2 regions of the Allobosea sp. R86505 genome follow, and region 2 is predicted to be linked to the other one. Evidence: riboswitches for the same ligand, from Rfam matches in the RefSeq annotation. Region 2 holds a riboswitch; the other holds the start of a gene.

Region 1 (7,332 bases), 2.6 Mb from region 2:
CCGGGGACACAAAGTCCACCGAACGTCAGCGAATTTGATAGCGTTCAGAACAAGCCAAGTGATCAAAATAGATCAATAAAATCAAAAGTTTGATGGAGTGCGGTTCGTGCTAGAACGTTCGCCTGAATTCAAGAGCATACGACTGAAAATCGCAGTGTCGCTGGTTCGATTCCAGCTCTGGGCACCATTCTCCTCTCCTCAGACGACATCATCTCCTCGGCTCGTTCCCGGGTCCGCGCCGGCACGTCGCCGCGCCTGACCTCGCACGATCACGGCGCTGGCGAGCAGACCCCCTGCGCCTGCATGCCGGGCGCGCCGCTTCCGGCGTTGAAGCGCGCCCGCCGCTGTGGTCGTCTCGGTCCAACAAGCCGCCGCGGCCCAGTGTCGCGAGCGGAGGGCCCGGGAGGACAGCCATGCGCATCGCCAGAATCGAACCCTTCATCCTGCATATCCCCGTCACCGGCGGGTCGATCGCCGATTCGACGCATCGGATCAGCCATTGGGGCGTGGTCGGCACGAAGATCGTCACGGAGGAGGGGCTGGAGGGCTATGGCTTCACCGGCACCCATGCCGATCTGCCCTCCGACCGGCTGATCACCGCCTGCATCCGCGATTGCTATGCCCCGCTGCTGGTCGGCGAGGATGCGTCGGAGAGCAACCGGCTCTGGCTCAAGCTCGCCCGCCATCCGGCGCTGCAATGGGTCGGCCGCGCCGGCATCACCCAGCTCGCGCTCGCCGCGGTGGATGTCGCGCTCTGGGATCTCAAGGCGAAGAAGGCCGGCGTGCCGCTCTGGAATCTCCTTGGCGGCGCCAGCAAGCCGCGGCTGGAAGCCTACAACACCGATATCGGCTGGCTCTCGATCCCCAAGGACCAGCTCGTCGAGGGCTGCCGTAGGGCAGTGGAGAAAGACGGCTTCCACCGCATCAAGGTCAAGGTCGGCCATGCCGATCCGGGCATCGACATCGGCCGGCTCGAGGCGGTGCGCCACGCCGTCGGGCCCCATGTCGCGCTCGCCATCGACGGCAACGGCAAATGGGACCTGCCGACCTGCAAGCGCTTCTGCGCCCGGGCCGAGCCGCTCGACATCTTCTGGTTCGAGGAGCCGCTCTGGTATGACGATGTCGGCTCGCATGCGGCGCTCGCGCGCGACACCTCGATCCCCGTCGCACTTGGCGAACAGCTCTATTCGCTGGACGCCTTCCGCGCCTTCATCGCAGCCGATGCGATCCACTACGTCCAGCCCGATGTCACCCGGCTCGGCGGCATCACCGAATACATCCAGGTCGCCGATCTCGCGCTCGCCAGCCGCCTGCCGGTTGCGCCCCATGCCGGCGAGATGAGCCAGGTCCATGTCCATCTCGCCTATTGGCACCAGGCGACGCCGGTTCTGGAATACATCCCCTGGATCAAGGACGCCTTCGAGGAGCCGGCGAATGTCGTCGACGGCTGCTTCCTGAAGCCCCAGCGGCCGGGTGCCGGCACGACGCCGACGAGCGACGCCTCCGCTCGCTTCGCCAAGCCGCTGGGCTGACCTCGACGGCCTCCAAACGCGAAGGCGGGCATCCCTCGAGCGTGCTGAGTTGTCTCGGAACCACCGCCGTCATCCCGGGCTTGGCCCGGAATCCATCGGAGGGCTCCGGAGCCCTCCGATGGATTCCGGATCGGCGCGGCTGCGCCGCTTGTCCGGAATGACGCTCTGTTTCCGAGTGAAATCAGCACGCTCCCATGTGCAGTTCAGGAGGACATGGCCGCCCTGCCTTGCTCAGGCCGTCATGGCAAACTAGATTGACGGTGATCCGTTGGGGTGCCGCAAGGCTGAGAGGCGCACGACGCCAACCCATCGAACCTGATCCGGATAATGCCGGCGAAGGGAACGGTCGTCGCAGCGTCGCTTCACCCGTCCTGCCACGGCCGCAGCCTTCACGGCCGCGAGGGTAGGGCATGCCGCACGCATCCATCCAGTCCCGGTCCAACCCACCGCTGCGGGTCGGCATCGTCGGCGCCGGCGTCGTCGGCCTCGCCTGCGCGGTCGAGCTGCTCGGCCGCGGCGCCGAGGTCGAGCTGTTCGAGCGCGGTGAAACGGCCGGGGCCAGGGCCTGCTCCTGGTGGGCCGGCGGCATGCTCGCCCCCTGGTGCGAGGGCGAGAGCGCCGAGGAACCGGTCGTCCGGCTCGGCCAGGAGGCGGCGAGTTGGTGGGAGCGCCATGTCGAGGGCGTGGTCCGCAAGGGCACGCTCGTGGTCGCCCCCAGCCGCGACCGGGCGGAATTGCGCCGCTTCGCCAGCCGCACCTCCCATCTCGTCGAGATCGATGCCGACGCCATCGCCGCGATCGAGCCCGATTTGGCCGGGCGCTTCGGCAAGGCGCTGTTCTTCGAGAGCGAGGGCCATCTCGATCCGCGCCTGGCGCTGGCGGGGCTGGCGGCGAAGGTGATCGCGCGGGGCGGGCGCATCCATTACGGCCGCGAGGTCGCGCCCGAGGACGTCGCAGCCGACGCGGTGCTGGACTGTCGCGGGCTCGCCGCCCGCGAGGCGCTGCCCGATCTGCGCGGCGTCAAGGGCGAGATGCTGCTGCTGCGCACCCGCGACGTCACCCTGTCGCGCCCCGTTCGGCTGCTGCATCCGCGCATCCCGCTCTATGTCGTGCCGCGTGCGGACGGCATCTTCATGGTCGGCGCGACGATGATCGAGGGCGGCGACCGCAGTGCCGTCACCGCGCGTTCGATGCTGGAACTGCTCGGCGGCGCCTATGCGCTGCATCCGGCCTTCGGCGAGGCGCAGATCGTCGAGATCGGCGTCGATGCCCGCCCGGCCTTCCCCGACAACCTGCCGCGCCTGACGCGCCGCGGCCGGGTCATCCATGTCAACGGCTTCTATCGGCACGGTTTTCTGCTGAGCCCCGCCATGGCGCGGCTGGCGGCGGAGGCCCTGCTCGATCCCGCCAGCATCCCGGAGAGGCTTCATGACGTTGCTGCTTAACGGCGAGCCGCGCGAGGTCGCCGCCACCACGCTCGATCAGGCGCTGGCCGAGCTCGGCTATGCCGGCAAGGTCGTGGCCACCGCGGTGAACGGCGATTTCGTCCCGGCGCGCAAGCGCGAGACGATCACGCTCAACGAGGGCGACCGCATCGAGGTCGTCGCCCCGATGCAGGGCGGCTGAGAGGATCACCGACATGGCGAGCTTCTATGGTTTCGAGCCGAAGAGCCGGCTCTTTCTCGGCACGGCGCAATATCCGTCTCCGGCCATCCTGGCGGAGGCGGTGAAGACGTCGGGCGTCGAGATCGTCACCGTCTCGCTGCGGCGCGAGGCCGGGGAGGGCGGGGCGGGACAGGCCTTCTGGTCGCTGATCCGCGACCTCGGCGTGCGCGTTCTGCCCAACACCGCCGGCTGCCACGGCGTCAAGGAGGCGGTGACGACGGCGCAGATGGCGCGCGAGGTCTTCGGCACGAACTGGATCAAGCTCGAGGTCATCGGCGAGGACGACACGCTCCAGCCCGATGTCGTCGGCCTGATCGAGGCGGCGCGCATCCTCACGAACGATGGCTTCGAGGTCTTCCCCTACACCACCGAGGATCTCGTCGTCGGCGGGCGCCTGCTCGATGCCGGCTGCGAGGTGCTGATGCCCTGGGGCGCGCCGATCGGCTCGGGCCGCGGCCTGAACAATGTCTACGGCCTGCGCAGCATGCGCGCGCATTTCCCCGGCATCCCGCTCGTGGTCGATGCCGGCATCGGCCTGCCCTCCCACGCCGCCCAGGCGATGGAGCTGGGCTATGACGCGATCCTGCTCAACACGGCGGTGGCCAAGGCGGGCGATCCCGTGTTGATGGCGCAGGCCTTCGCCCGCGCGATCGAGGCCGGTCACCAGGCCTTCCAGGCGCAGCCGATCGAGGCGCGCGACATGGCGGCGCCCTCGACCCCGGTCATGGGCAAGGCCTTTCTCTCGTGAAAGCAGCCTCGATGAAGCTCGACCCCTTCTACCCGATCTTCGACAGCGCCGACTGGCTCGCCCGCATGCTGCCGCTCGGCGTCAGGCTGGTGCAGCTGCGCGTCAAGGACCGGAACGAAGCCGAGACCGGCCGCGAGATCGCCCGGGCGAAGACGCTGTGCGCGCAGGCCAGTTGCGTGCTGGTCGTGAACGATTACTGGCGGCTGGCCATCGAGGAGGGCTGCGACTTCGTCCATCTCGGCCAGGAGGATCTCGACGGCGCCGATCTCGCCGCGATCCGTAAGGCCGGGATGCGGCTCGGCGTCAGCAGCCATGACGAGGCGGAGCTGGAACGCGCGCTGCGCACGCAGCCAGACTATGTCGCGCTCGGCCCGGTCTACCCGACCATCCTGAAGGCGATGAAATGGGCGCCGCAGGGGCTGGAACGCGTCACCGAGTGGAAGCGCCGCCTCGGCGACATCCCGCTCGTCGGCATCGGCGGCGTCTCGCTGGAGCGCGCAGCGGGCGTCTTCGAGGCCGGCGCCGACATCGTCTCGGCGGTCACCGACATCACGCTGAACGCCGATCCGGAAGCGCGCCTGAAGGCCTGGATCGCGGCGACGCGCAGCCGCGCCGCCTAACCCCGGCCAGCCTGACTCCGAACCACCGTCGTCATCCTGGACAAGCGGCGCAGCCGCGCAGGCCGGGATCCATCATAGGGCGCCGACAACGCCCGATGATGGATCCCGGACGACCTTTGGTCGCCCAGGATGACAGTGTGGTTCCGAGGGCGACCAAATCGCGCTCAGACGCTCTCAACCGCCGCATGCCCGTCGACATGGCCGAGGTTGCGCTCGGGGTCGAGACGGTCGCGGACGCGCTGCTTGAGCACCTTGGAATCGGGGAAGCCGCCCTCGCTCTTGCGGTCCCAGATCAGCTCGCCCTCGTAATGGATCTGGAAGATGCCGCCGGTGCGCGGGATCAGCGCGACCTCGCCGAGATCCTGCCCGAAGGTCGAGAGCAGTTCCTGGCCGAGCCAGGCGGCGCGCAGCATCCACTGGCACATCGAGCAATAGGTGATGGTGATGCGGGGCAGGGTCTTGGGTTCGGTCATGGGGACACCTTGGGGGCGATGCGCCTGCATCGGCCGTCGCGGCTGCGCTGGCAAGCCTGTTCAGAACATGGCCGGCCAGCGTCAGCGGTGCCCTAAGTCATTGTCTGGAATGAATTTAATCTGCCTCGCTCTCAACCGCCATAGCGCCGCTGCAGATGCGCCTTGAACACCGAGGCATCGAGCGGGCGGCCCGTCGCCTGCGTCAGCAGATCGTCGGTCTCCAGCAGGCAGCCCTGGCTGTGGATATGGCTGCGCAGCCAGGCCAGCAGCGGCGCGAAATCGCCCCGGCCGATGCCGGGCAGGATCTCGGGCTGGGCCTGGCAGGCGGCCTCGAAGATCTGCGCGGCGGTCATGGCGCCCAGCGTATAGGTCGGGAAATAGCCCCAGCCGCCGCTTGGCCAATGCACGTCCTGCAGGCAGCCGAGGCGGTCATGGGGAACGGTGACGCCGAGCAGATCCTTCATCCCGGCGTTCCAGGCGGCGGGAAGCTCCGACAGCGGCATCGCGTCGGCGATCAGCGCCTTTTCCAGCCGGTAGCGCAGGATGACATGGGCCGGATAGGTCACCTCATCGGCATCGACGCGGATGAAGCCCGGCTCGACCTTGGTGTAGCGCCGCCACAGCGCCTGGGTCTCCCAGGCCGGGCCGGAGCCTCCGAAGGCCTCGCGCATCAGCGGCGCGGCATAGGCGATGAACTCTTCGGAGCGGCAGGCCTGCATCTCGACCAGCAGCGACTGGCTCTCATGCAGACTCATGCCCCGCGCCTGGCCGACCGGCTGGTGGAGATAGGCCTGCGGCCGGCCCTGCTCGTAGAGCGCATGCCCGGTCTCGTGCAGCACGCCCATCAGCGCCTTGGCGAAATCGGCCTCGTCATAACGGGTGGTGATGCGGACATCGTTGTCGGCGCCGCCGCAGAACGGATGGGTCGAGACGTCGAGCCGCCCGCGCTCGAAATCATAGCCCAGCGCCGCCATCATCCGGAGGCCGAGCGCCCGCTGCGCCTCGATCGCGAAGGGCCCTTCCGGATCGGGCGTCTGCGGGCGCCGCGCCTGAACCGCGAGCGCCTCTTGCGTGAAGCCCGGCAGGAAGGCGGCGAGATCGTCGAACAGCGCATCGATCATCGCCGAGCGCCCGCCCGGCTCGTAGTCGTTGAGCAGCGCGTCGTAAGGCGACAGCCCGAGCTTCTCGCCCTTGGCCCGGCCGATCTCCCGCTGCAGCGTGAGCACCTCGGCGAGGAAGGGCAGGAGCCCGGCGAAATCGCTTTCCGCCCGCGCCTGCCGCCAGCGCATCTCGCAGGCCGAGATCGCCTTGGAGGAGGCCTCGACGAGATCGGCCGGCAAGGCGGTCTCGACGGTCCAGAGCCGCCGGATCTCGCGCAGATTGGCCTGCTCCCAGGGCCCGAGCCCAGCATCCGCGTCGGCATCCGCCAGCCAGTCGCCGATGCGCTCGTCCGTGGTCAGCCCGTGATGCATCACCCGCAGCAGCGCCAGGCTCTCGGCCCGCGTGCCGGCCGCGCCCTTGGGCATCATCACGTCATTGTCCCATTGCAGGATGCCGATGGCGTTCCCGAGCGCGGCGGCCCGGCCGAAATGGGCGGAGAGGTTGGCATAGGCGGTCATGGCGGCTCGTCTCGATTGATTGTGGCAAATCCCGCCGTGTCATCCCGGGCGACCGAAGGGAGACCCGGGATCCATTCCGGAACGATAGCGGAAAGGGTCAGGAATGGATCCCGGCTCTCCGCTGCGCTCCGGCCGGGATGACGGCGGAGACTGAACCCGCGCTCACCCGAACAGCGTCTTGAACTGCCGCGGCTGCGAGCGGAGATACTGGTTGGGCACCTTGACCGTGGCGCCGAGCTGCGCGGCGGCGTGCCAGGGCCAGCGCGGATCGTAGAGGATGCCGCGCGCGATGCCGACGAGATCGGCGTCGCCCGTGCCGACGATCGCCTCCGCCTGCTCGGCCTCGGTGATCAGCCCGACCGCGATGGTCGGCAGGCCGGTCGCCTGCTTCACCGCCCGCGCGAAGGGCACCTGGTAGTTCGGACCGAGCGGGATCTGCTGCGCGCCGGAATTGCCGCCGCTGGAGACATGGATGAAATCGGCCCCGCGCGCCTTCAGCGCCTGCGAAAAGGCGAGCGTCTGCTCGAGGTCCCAGCCACCCGGCACCCAGTCGGTCGCCGACAGCCGCACGCCGACCGGGTAGCCGGCGGGGACGACGGCCTTCACCGCCTCGAAGGCGGCGAGCGGGAAGCGCATCCGGTTCTCCAGCGAACCGCCGAACGCGTCTTCGCGCTT
Region 2 (9,108 bases):
ATGGACCTGGCGACTGTGGGCCCCCGCCGCGCCCTGAACATGCCGGGCTATTCCTGCACTGTGGCCGAGCAGATCGAGGCGCTGCGCAAGGTCGCCGGAGACGGTGTCGTGGCGCGCATCAAGCGCGTGCCCGACCCTGTGATCGACAAGATCGTCGAGGGCTGGCCGCGCAACTTCGATCCGCAGCGGGCGATCGCGCTCGGCTTCAAGGCGGAGTCGAGCTTCGACGAGATCATCCGCATCCATATCGAGGATGAGTTGGGCGGCAATTTCGTGAAGTGACGGCCTGAATCGTCATGCTCGGGCGCGACCCGAGCATCTCCTGATCGGGATTCTCGGGTCGGCGCAAAGCGCCGCCCAGGAATGACGTGGGACGCTCACGCCGGGCAGGGTTCGCCCGGCGTGTCGACGGCGACGGAGGGCTCGATCTCTGGCGCATGGGTCCAGCCGCTCGTGCCCCAGTTCTTCAGGGCCGCCCAGGTCGAGCGGTCGAGCCGGTACTGCTCGCAGGGGAAGAGTCCGCCGCGGGCCGGCAGAGACTTCAGGAACGAGCCCTCGGCTCGGAAGCCCGACTTCTCCAGCACGCGCTTGGAGGCCGGGTTGATGACCCGCGCATCGGCCTCGATCGCCTTGATCTCGCTCAGCGAGAACACAGTGTCGATCAGCGCCTGGGTGGCCTCCGTCGCCAGCCCCTTGCCCCAATGACCGGTGCCCAGCCAGTAGCCGATGAAGGGCACGCCCGTGGCCTGCCTGTGCGCACCGATCATGCCGATCAGCTCGTTGGGCTTCGAGCGCGGCGTGATCGCCAGCACCAGATGCTCGCCGAGCGCATTGCCCTTGCGCATGGCGAAGATGAAGGGCTCGACCGCATCGACCGGGTAGGGATGCGGGATCGAGGCCGTCATCTCGGCCACGGCTTTCTCCCCGGCCTGACGCAGGATGGCGGAAGCGTCCGCCATGCGCGGCCAGCGCAGCCAGAGACGGCGGGTCTCGAGCCGGAAGACATCGTCGCGGGTCAATTCGGGGAACATCTGAGTCTCTCCGTCGGCGCAAACGAAAAAGGGAGCTGGGATTTTGTCCCACCTCCCTTTCGCTGACCTTGGGTGACCCGTAGAGGGCTGGACCCCTGATCCGTTCCGGTTCGATGGAACCGGCGGATCGGAGAAGTCCCTATCCGCCGTCTTATTCTGCGGCCTCTTGGGCCGGGACTACGTTCACGAAAGCTCGGCCGAGTTTGGTCGTGAATCGGACGCGACCCGTCGTCGTGGCAAAAAGGGTATGGTCTTTGCCCATGCCGACATTGGCGCCGGGATGCCAGGTGGTCCCACGCTGCCGAATGATGATGTTGCCCGGAATCACGGACTGGTCGCCGAACTTCTTGACGCCCAGGCGCCTGCCTGCCGAGTCGCGACCGTTGCGGGACGAGCCGCCTGCCTTTTTGTGAGCCATAACGCCCTACCTCAAAACTGATGTGTGTTCTCTAACCCGAATCGGCGGCAAAAGCCAGCCGGTCCGGGAAGCGAAAGCGAAGTCGACCTGACGGGTGGCGTCAGTAGTCCTCGCCGGAAGCCAGCTCGGCCTGGTCGGCCTTGGCCCGCGGGGGCTTGCCGGCCAGGAGTTCCTTGGCCTGCTCGACCCATTCCTCGCGGGTGGCGCGGCCGCGGAGCTTGAGCTCCTCGTCCCACTTGGCGACGTCGGCCTCGGTCCAGGCGGCGATGTCGTTCCAGGAGGTGATGCCGGCGGCGCGCAGCTTCTTCTCGATGGTCGGGCCGACGCCCGAGATCAGCGAGAGGTTGGAGGCGTCCAGCGCACCGGCCTCGGCCTTGGCGGCCTTGGGAGCCTTCGCGGCCGGCTTGGCCTTGGCCTCGGCAGCGCCGGCCTGAAGCGCGACGGCCGAAGCCTCGCCCTTCTTCATCTCCGGCTTCTTGCCGCCGGTGAGAATGTCGGTGATGCGGATGATCGTCAGCTCGGCGCGGAAGCCGCGCTTGCGCTTGGAATTCTGGCGGCGACGCTTCTTGAAGGCGATGACCTTGTCGCCGCGAGCCTGCTCGACGATCTCGGCGGCAACCGTGATCTCGGAGAGGGCCTTGGCGTCGAGCGTGGTCTTCTCGCCGTCGGTGAGCATCAGCACGGTGTCGAAGGCGACGGTGTCGCCCGGGTTGCCTTCGATCTTGGCGGTGGTGATGCGATCGTTGGCGGTTACGCGGAACTGTTTTCCGCCGGTCTTGATGACTGCGAACATTTTATCCTCCATGTTCGGCCCCGCCCTGTCACGGCCTCGACGAGGCACATGCGGGACGGCTTTTTGGCAGTCGTTACGGGTCAGGGTTCGCTCTTGAAGGCTCTCTGCTCGCGCGGGGCGAAACCAAGGGGCTAAAAGAGATCGGGCGCGGGTTTCCCCACGCCGGACGAGGCTCGATAGTCGCTGGGGTCGCAGAGGTCAAGCGAAAGCGTCGCGAACCCTGCCGAATGCGACGCTGCAAAGACGACGCGGGACAGAATGCGGCCGGCGTGCGAGCGAAGGCTTGTTTTGGCCGAACGCCGCGTGTAGTAACCAGCCCGCTTCGACCGAAGGCGACCGCGGACAGGTGGCAGAGTGGTTGAATGCACCGCACTCGAAATGCGGCATACCCGCAAGGGTATCGGGGGTTCAAATCCCTCCCTGTCCGCCATCATCCCGCTAAGGGACTGATCCACTAAGAGTTCTGAAAATCAGTGGCTTGCAGCCGCCCGAGTGGTACACACGGGTGGTTGACAATGGCTCTCGCAATGTCGCGCCCCTGGAAGCATCCCAAGACCGGCATCTGCTGGTTTCGCAAGGGCACCCCGGGCGAGTTCCGCGCCCTGCTCGGCAAGACCGAGGAGAAGCAGAGCCTCGGAACCCGAGATCCGTGCAAGGCCAAGTTCAAGCAGGCGGAGGTGCTCGTCGCCTTCGAGAAGCGCTGTGCCAACCTGAAAGTCGGCCCGCGTTCGCTGAGGGAGCGCGAGGCGCAGGAGTTCACCCGATCCGCTCACGACACCTGGCTCGCCCGCTATCCGATTAGCCGAGGACTTGATAGGGCCCGAGACGCGCGGCATGGCGCTGGACGAGGTCGAGGCCGAACGCAGTGGGGCGCAGCGCCGGCGCCCGGTCATGGATCTCGATGCCGGCGCGCGCGCCGAACAGGCGCTTGCCGTAGCAGATCAGGCTTTCAAGGGACTGCATGATGAAGACCGTCGTCGCCAGCATCTCGCGATAGGCGGCTTCGGCGCTCTCCTCGTTACCGGCGTTGAGCCGCGCATGCGCGGCCAGTGCATAGTCGATCGTATCGGGGGCGAGGATCATCCCGGCGCAACCGGCACGAAAATTATCGATCAGTTCGAGGCCGCCGCGGCCGTTCATGACCGGCAGTTGCCCATCCGTCGCCTCGATCAGATGCCGGATCTCCACGACCGAACCCTCGCCCTTGACGAGGCAGATATTCGGATGCTGCGCCACCAATTCGCGAATGTCATCGGCGGAGAGGCCGCGCCCCATATAGGCCGGCGCGTTTTGGATGGCGACCGGCAGCGACGTCGCCTCGGTGACGCGCCCGAAGAAGCGGATGTACTCTGCCGCGCCGAAGCTTCCGACCATCGGTGGCTGCAGGATCACCCAGTCGGCCCCCACCGCCTCGGCCGCGCGGACCTGCTCAACCTGCTCTGCGACCGACGAACCGAAGATCGTGAAGGCCAGTGGCACGCGCCCGTCGGTATCCTCGGCGACCCATTCCATCACCATTCGCCGCTCGGTTACGCCGAGCTTCGAGACTTCGGTCGCCAGCCCGAGAGCCGCCATCCCGTGGACGCCGAGCCCAAGACAGATCTCGACCTGCTTGCGCATCGCCTCGCGGTTCAGCCGCTCCTGCGCATCGAACAACGCATAGACGATCGCGTGAATGCCCGTGAATGGCGGCTTGAAGTCCATCTCGTTTCCTCCCCGTGGTTCAGCATTGAGGCGCGACCCTACCGCAGGTGGCGTTTAAGTCATTCAATCAAAAAGGTTATCGTCATTGAGAGGGAGGTCACGATCGGCGCCGATCGTGACCCCTCCCTGAACGGTGATAGGCCATCCATGTCAGCGGGTTAAAGGCAGAATACGTGGGGTCAATCGTTGGCGCTTATTCACAGTCTACGAGTTCAACCGGCGTTGAGTGCGAGCCCTGTGAACCCGCCCGAGTCCGCTGGACGATAGGTCACAGGAGTGGTACACGCGATCAAAGTTTGCAGCTCTCAAGCTATTGAATTTATTGATCTCTCTAGGAAGATTGGACAATCCCTCCCTGTTCGCCACTTCCCCGCCGCCGAAGGATTTCCCAGGATACCTCAGGCGAGTCGCCGCACCTTCGCTGGCCGCGAGCTCTCGCGCTGAAGCCTCCGCAGGGCAGATGGTGCTGCGGTCTCGGCGGCTCTTCCACCGCCCCGGCTGCATGACGGTTGTTTGAGGTCCCCGTGGAAACGTCGCTCTACCTGCCGGTCAAGGCCTTCCTCGAGGGGCTGGGCTACACCGTCAAGGGCGAGGTCGGGCCTTGCGATCTCGTCGGGGTGCGGGCGGGCGATCCGACCGTCGTGGTGATCGGCGAGCTCAAGCTGACCTTCAATCTCGAGCTGATCCTGCAGGGCGTCGACCGCCTGAGCATCGGCGACGAGGTCTGGCTGGCGGCGCGGCTGTCGGCCCGGGGCAAGGGCCGCGAGAGCGATCCGCGCTACCGCAATCTCTGTCGCCGTCTCGGTCTCGGGCTTTTGGGTGTGGCCTCATCCGGCGAGGTCGATGTGCTCGTGTCTCCGGTTGCGCCGACGCCACGCAAGGACCCGCGACGGCGCTCTCGTCTCGTCGATGAACACAAGCGCCGTCAGGGCGATCCCGTCGTCGGCGGCGGCACGCGCCGGCCGGTGATGACCGCCTATCGCCAGCAGGCCCTGGCCTGCGCGGCGGCGATGGCAGAGGGGCCGCAACGGCCGCGCGACCTCAAGCCGACCTGCCCGGATGCGCAGAAGATCCTGCACCGGAACGTCTATGGCTGGTTCGAGACAACGGGCCGTGGCGTCTATGCGTTGACTGCGGCGGGGCGGGCGGCGCTCGCGGCATGGCGTCCGGCGCCGGAAGCGGGGGCAGCCCCCGCAGCCGAGTGACCGGCAGGAGCGGGAGTCCCGGCCTCGGTCCATCAGACCTTCGGCGGCAGGCCGGCGCGATCGAAGACCGGGACGGAGTCGATCGGCCCTTCCGGGCGCTGTCCCGTCGGGATGTCTTCTGCCGCATGGCGGGTGGCTTCGCTCGTCGCATCGAGGCCGTCGATGGTCTCGTTGGCGCCGCTGCCCGCATCATGGACGTTGGTGCGCAGGCTGACCTGGCCGGTCGCCGGAACGCCGCCAGCCTCGGCCAACCGCTCGCCCTCGTCGGGGATCTCGAGCGCAGGGGTTTCGCGTGACCTGTCCATCATCCGTCTCCTGATTTCCTTGTGCCCGAGGTAACGCTCGCCGGCAGGCGATTGTTTCGGCTATCGGGCCAGCGGACGTCGCCATGACGCTTCCTTGACAGCGGGGCGGGCCCGCGATCATGGTGGCCGCTGTTCCAAGGGGTGCCTCGCGAGGAGGCTGAGATTCCGCCGGTCGGACTTCGGTTCAACAGCGCGGTGACCCTCCGAACCTGATCCGGGTCATGCCGGCGTAGGGATGCGGGACATCGGGCGGTATTCCTGCGCCCTTTTTCCAGGCTCGCGCCGTCATTCCGAATTTCGGGCCACGCTCGGCATGTCGCCGGGGGACGGGCCTTGCAGGAAGGCGCGAGCGGACGTGACGCAGAGCGAGATCATCGAGGCCCTGCTGGCCTTCATCGACCAGGACGGGGCGTCGGAGGCGGAATTCGAGCGCATGGCGCTGGCCGTCTTCGCCCATCAGTTCGCCCATAACGCGCCCTATCGGCGCTTCGCGATCCAGCGCGGGCGCACGACGCTCACCGTCCGCAGCTGGCGCGACATCCCGGCCGTGCCGATCAGCGCCTTCAAGACCCTGACACTGAGCTGCACCCCGCCGGAAGCCGCCGAGCGCATCTTCATGACCAGCGGCACGACGCAAAGCGGGGTGCGGGGCAAGAGCCACCACCCGACGATGGCCGTCTGGAACCGCTCGATGCTGGTGAATTTCCGCCGTCGCTTCATGGCCGGGCGGGAGCGCATGGCCATGGGCATCCTCTTCCCCGACGAGGTGGCGATGCCGAATTCCTCGCTGGCGCATTACCTGGCTCTGGCGAAGCAGGAATGTGGGACGCCTGACAGCGAAGGCTTCATCGGTGCAGACGGGCTCGACCTGCCGCGGCTGATCGCGGCGCTGGAGCGGGCGCAGGCCTCGGGCGAGCCCTATGCGCTGCTCGGCGCGAGCTTCAGCTTCGTGCATCTGCTCGATGCGCTGGCGGCGCAGGGGCGGCGCTTCGCGCTGCCCGCAGGCAGCCGCATCCTCGATACCGGCGGCTTCAAGGGCCAGTCGCGCGAGATGACGCCGGACGCCTTCTATGACGCGCTCTCGGCGGCGCTCGGCGTGCCGCGCGAGGCCTGCATCAACATGTACGGCATGACCGAGCTCAGCACGCAGTTCTACGATGACGGCAATGCGGTCTGCCCACCGGTGAAGTCCGGCCCGCACTGGATTCGCAGCCGTGTCGTCGATCCGGTCAGCGGGCGCGACCTGCCGGAGGGAACGACCGGCGTGCTGGTCCATCACGACCTCGCCCATTTCAACTGTGCCTCCGCGATCCTGACGGAGGATGCCGGCGTGATGGTCGAGGGCGGCTTCCGGTTGCTCGGCCGCGTCGACGGCGCCGATTCCAAGGGCTGTTCGGTGGCGGTCGAGGAATTCCTGCGGGCGGCGCGGGGCTGAGGCGGTGATCGAGACCGCGGGGCATCTGCCGGGGCTGCCGGCCGGCGAGGTCACCTGGCGGACGCTGGATTTCAGCGCCTGGGGCGAGCACGTGCAGGTGCGGGTGCCGGAGCTGACCACGGCGCAGGCCGGCGCGCTCGCCAGCCATGTGCGCGAGCAGGCGCGGACCTATCTGCGGACGCTGCCGGTCGCGCAGATCGTCGCGACGCTGGACGCCGCCATCGCCCGGCTGCTCGACCGGGACGATCCCTGGCGGCGGCGGGCGGAGGCCGTGCTGCCGATCGTGACCGGCTATGACCGCGAGAGCGTCCGCCTCGGCCTCTCCGGCTATCTGCGCAGCTTCCGTGCGCCGCAGCTGCAGCGCTTCCTCACTGAGGATTTCGCCAATCCGGCCGTGCTCGACGGCTTCCAGCCGGCAATGAAGGGCGGTTTCACGCGCGCCCAGGGCCCGCAGCTCCTGCTCCATATCTGGGCGGGGAACGTGCCGGGGCTGTCGCTCTGGAGCCTGATCTGCGGGCTCCTGGTCAAGGCCGGCACGGTCGGCAAGGTCGCGAGCGCCGAGCCGCTGCTGGCGGGCTGGTTCGCGCAGATCCTCGCCGAGATCGATCCGAAGCTCGGCGAATGCCTGGCGGTGGTCTGGTGGAAGGGCGGCGACGACGCTGCCGAGAGCGCCTGGCTGAATGAGGCCGACACGATCGTCGCCTATGGCGGCAATGACGCGCTGGCGGCGATCCGCGAGCGGGTGCCGTTGACGGCGCGCTTCCTCCCGCATGGGCACAGGATCGGCTTCGGGCTGATCGGTGCCGAGGCGCTCGACACGCGTCGGGCCGGGCCGCTGGCGCGGCTCGTGGCGCAGGATGTGGCGCGCTGGGAGCAGCAGGGCTGCTACTCGCCGCAGATGCTGTTCGTCGCGCGGGGCGGGGCGGTCTCGCCGCGCGAATTCGCCGAGCGCGTCTCGCAGGAACTCGGCGCGCTGAGCCCGCGCCATCCGCGCCGCGCGCTTTCGGTGGCGGAGGCGGCCGGCATCGCCGCCTGGCGCAGCCGCGAGGAGATGCGCGTCTTCGACGAGGACAGGACCGTGGTGCTGGGCGAGGCCGGCGATGGCTGGAGCGTGGTCTGGAGCGAGGCGGCTGAGCCGCTCGCGCCGAGCGCGCTCAACCGCACGCTCAAGATCGTTGCCGTCGACAGCCTCGATGCGGTGCCGCCGCTCATCGCGCCCGCCCGCGCCTATCTGCAGACCGCGGCGGTGGCAGCCTCGCCGCGCGAGCTGTTCCGCATCGCGGCGCTGCTGGGGGACGCGGGCGTCACCCGCATCTGCGGCTTCGGGGCGATGGCGGCGCCCGAGGCCGGCTGGCACAATGACGGGCGCTTCAACCTGCTCGATCTCGTCCGGCTGACCGAGATCGAGCAATCGGCCGAACGCGCCGCCGACGGCTTCGCCGATTATGTCGACTGAAGCCCACGCGGACGCCTTCGTCGCCCTCGAGGCGGTCGATTTCGGCTATGGCGCAGAGGCCATCGTCGACGGCGTCGACTGGGCGATCCCGCGCGGTGAGTTCCATTGCCTGGTCGGGCGCAGCGGCAGCGGCAAGACGACCCTGCTCAAGCTGGCGGCCGGGCTGCTGGCGCCCCGGCGGGGCGTGGTGCGGATCGACGGCGTGGCGCTCGACGGGCCGGGGCCGCGGATCGGCTTCGTCTTCCAGCAGCCGACGCTGCTCGACTGGCTCAGCGTTCTCGACAATGTCCTGCTGCCGCTCTCGCTGAAGCGCAGCGTGGGCGAGACGGATCGCGAGACGGCGCGCGCTTTGCTCGACCGGGTGGGCCTGTCGGCCTTCGCGGCCCGGCATCCCGCCCAGCTCTCGGGCGGGCAGCAGAGCCGGGTCGCGGTGGCGCGGGCGCTGATCACGCAGCCCGCCCTGCTGCTGCTGGACGAGCCCTTCGCGGCGCTCGACGCGCTCACGCGGGAGGAGCTGCAGGACGATCTGCTGGCGCTCTGCGCGCACCATGCCACGACGGTGCTCTTCGTCACCCACGACATCGGCGAGGCGGTCTATCTCGCCGACCGCGTCGCGATCATGGCTGGCGGGCGGCTGCACCACGACCTCGCCATCGACCTGCCGCGGCCGCGCTCGCGCGAGCAGCGCTATGGCCCGGCCTTCAACGCGCTCTGCCGCGAGCTGCGTCAGGCGATGGATGCCGCGCCATGAGAGAACGGCT

The links. Region 2 has a riboswitch for thiamine pyrophosphate ahead of SJY11_RS05295 (LuxE/PaaK family acyltransferase). Riboswitches for the same ligand answer to the same signal wherever they lie in the genome.
Region 1: it holds a riboswitch for thiamine pyrophosphate, as region 2 does, so the genes downstream of both, thiO (glycine oxidase ThiO) here and SJY11_RS05295 (LuxE/PaaK family acyltransferase) in region 2, are expected to answer to the same signal.

What each region holds. Positions count from the first base shown of each region.
Region 1 covers NZ_JAXHPY010000001.1:3,722,474-3,729,805, reverse strand. Annotated here, with positions in the region: gene SJY11_RS17980 (mandelate racemase/muconate lactonizing enzyme family protein) at 414-1,532, shown strand; TPP riboswitch at 1,792-1,891, shown strand; gene thiO (glycine oxidase ThiO) at 1,982-2,977, shown strand; gene thiS (sulfur carrier protein ThiS) at 2,961-3,158, shown strand; gene SJY11_RS17965 (thiazole synthase) at 3,172-3,945, shown strand; gene SJY11_RS17960 (thiamine phosphate synthase) at 3,957-4,565, shown strand; gene SJY11_RS17955 (Rdx family protein) at 4,730-5,038, opposite strand; gene SJY11_RS17950 (carboxypeptidase M32) at 5,170-6,657, opposite strand; gene SJY11_RS17945 (NADH:flavin oxidoreductase/NADH oxidase) at 6,820-7,332, opposite strand, start outside.
Region 2 covers NZ_JAXHPY010000001.1:1,083,638-1,092,745, forward strand. Annotated here, with positions in the region: gene denD (D-erythronate dehydrogenase) at 1-282, shown strand, start outside; gene SJY11_RS05255 (GNAT family N-acetyltransferase) at 378-1,031, opposite strand; gene rpmA (50S ribosomal protein L27) at 1,183-1,449, opposite strand; gene rplU (50S ribosomal protein L21) at 1,550-2,242, opposite strand; tRNA gene SJY11_RS05270 (tRNA-Ser) at 2,583-2,672, shown strand; partial or broken gene SJY11_RS05275 (DUF6538 domain-containing protein) at 2,770-2,937, shown strand; gene SJY11_RS05280 (dihydrodipicolinate synthase family protein) at 3,041-3,946, opposite strand; gene SJY11_RS05285 (DUF2161 family putative PD-(D/E)XK-type phosphodiesterase) at 4,471-5,151, shown strand; gene SJY11_RS05290 (hypothetical protein) at 5,184-5,456, opposite strand; TPP riboswitch at 5,584-5,709, shown strand; gene SJY11_RS05295 (LuxE/PaaK family acyltransferase) at 5,812-6,891, shown strand; gene SJY11_RS05300 (acyl-CoA reductase) at 6,896-8,347, shown strand; gene SJY11_RS05305 (ABC transporter ATP-binding protein) at 8,337-9,098, shown strand; gene SJY11_RS05310 (ABC transporter permease) at 9,095-9,108, shown strand, end outside.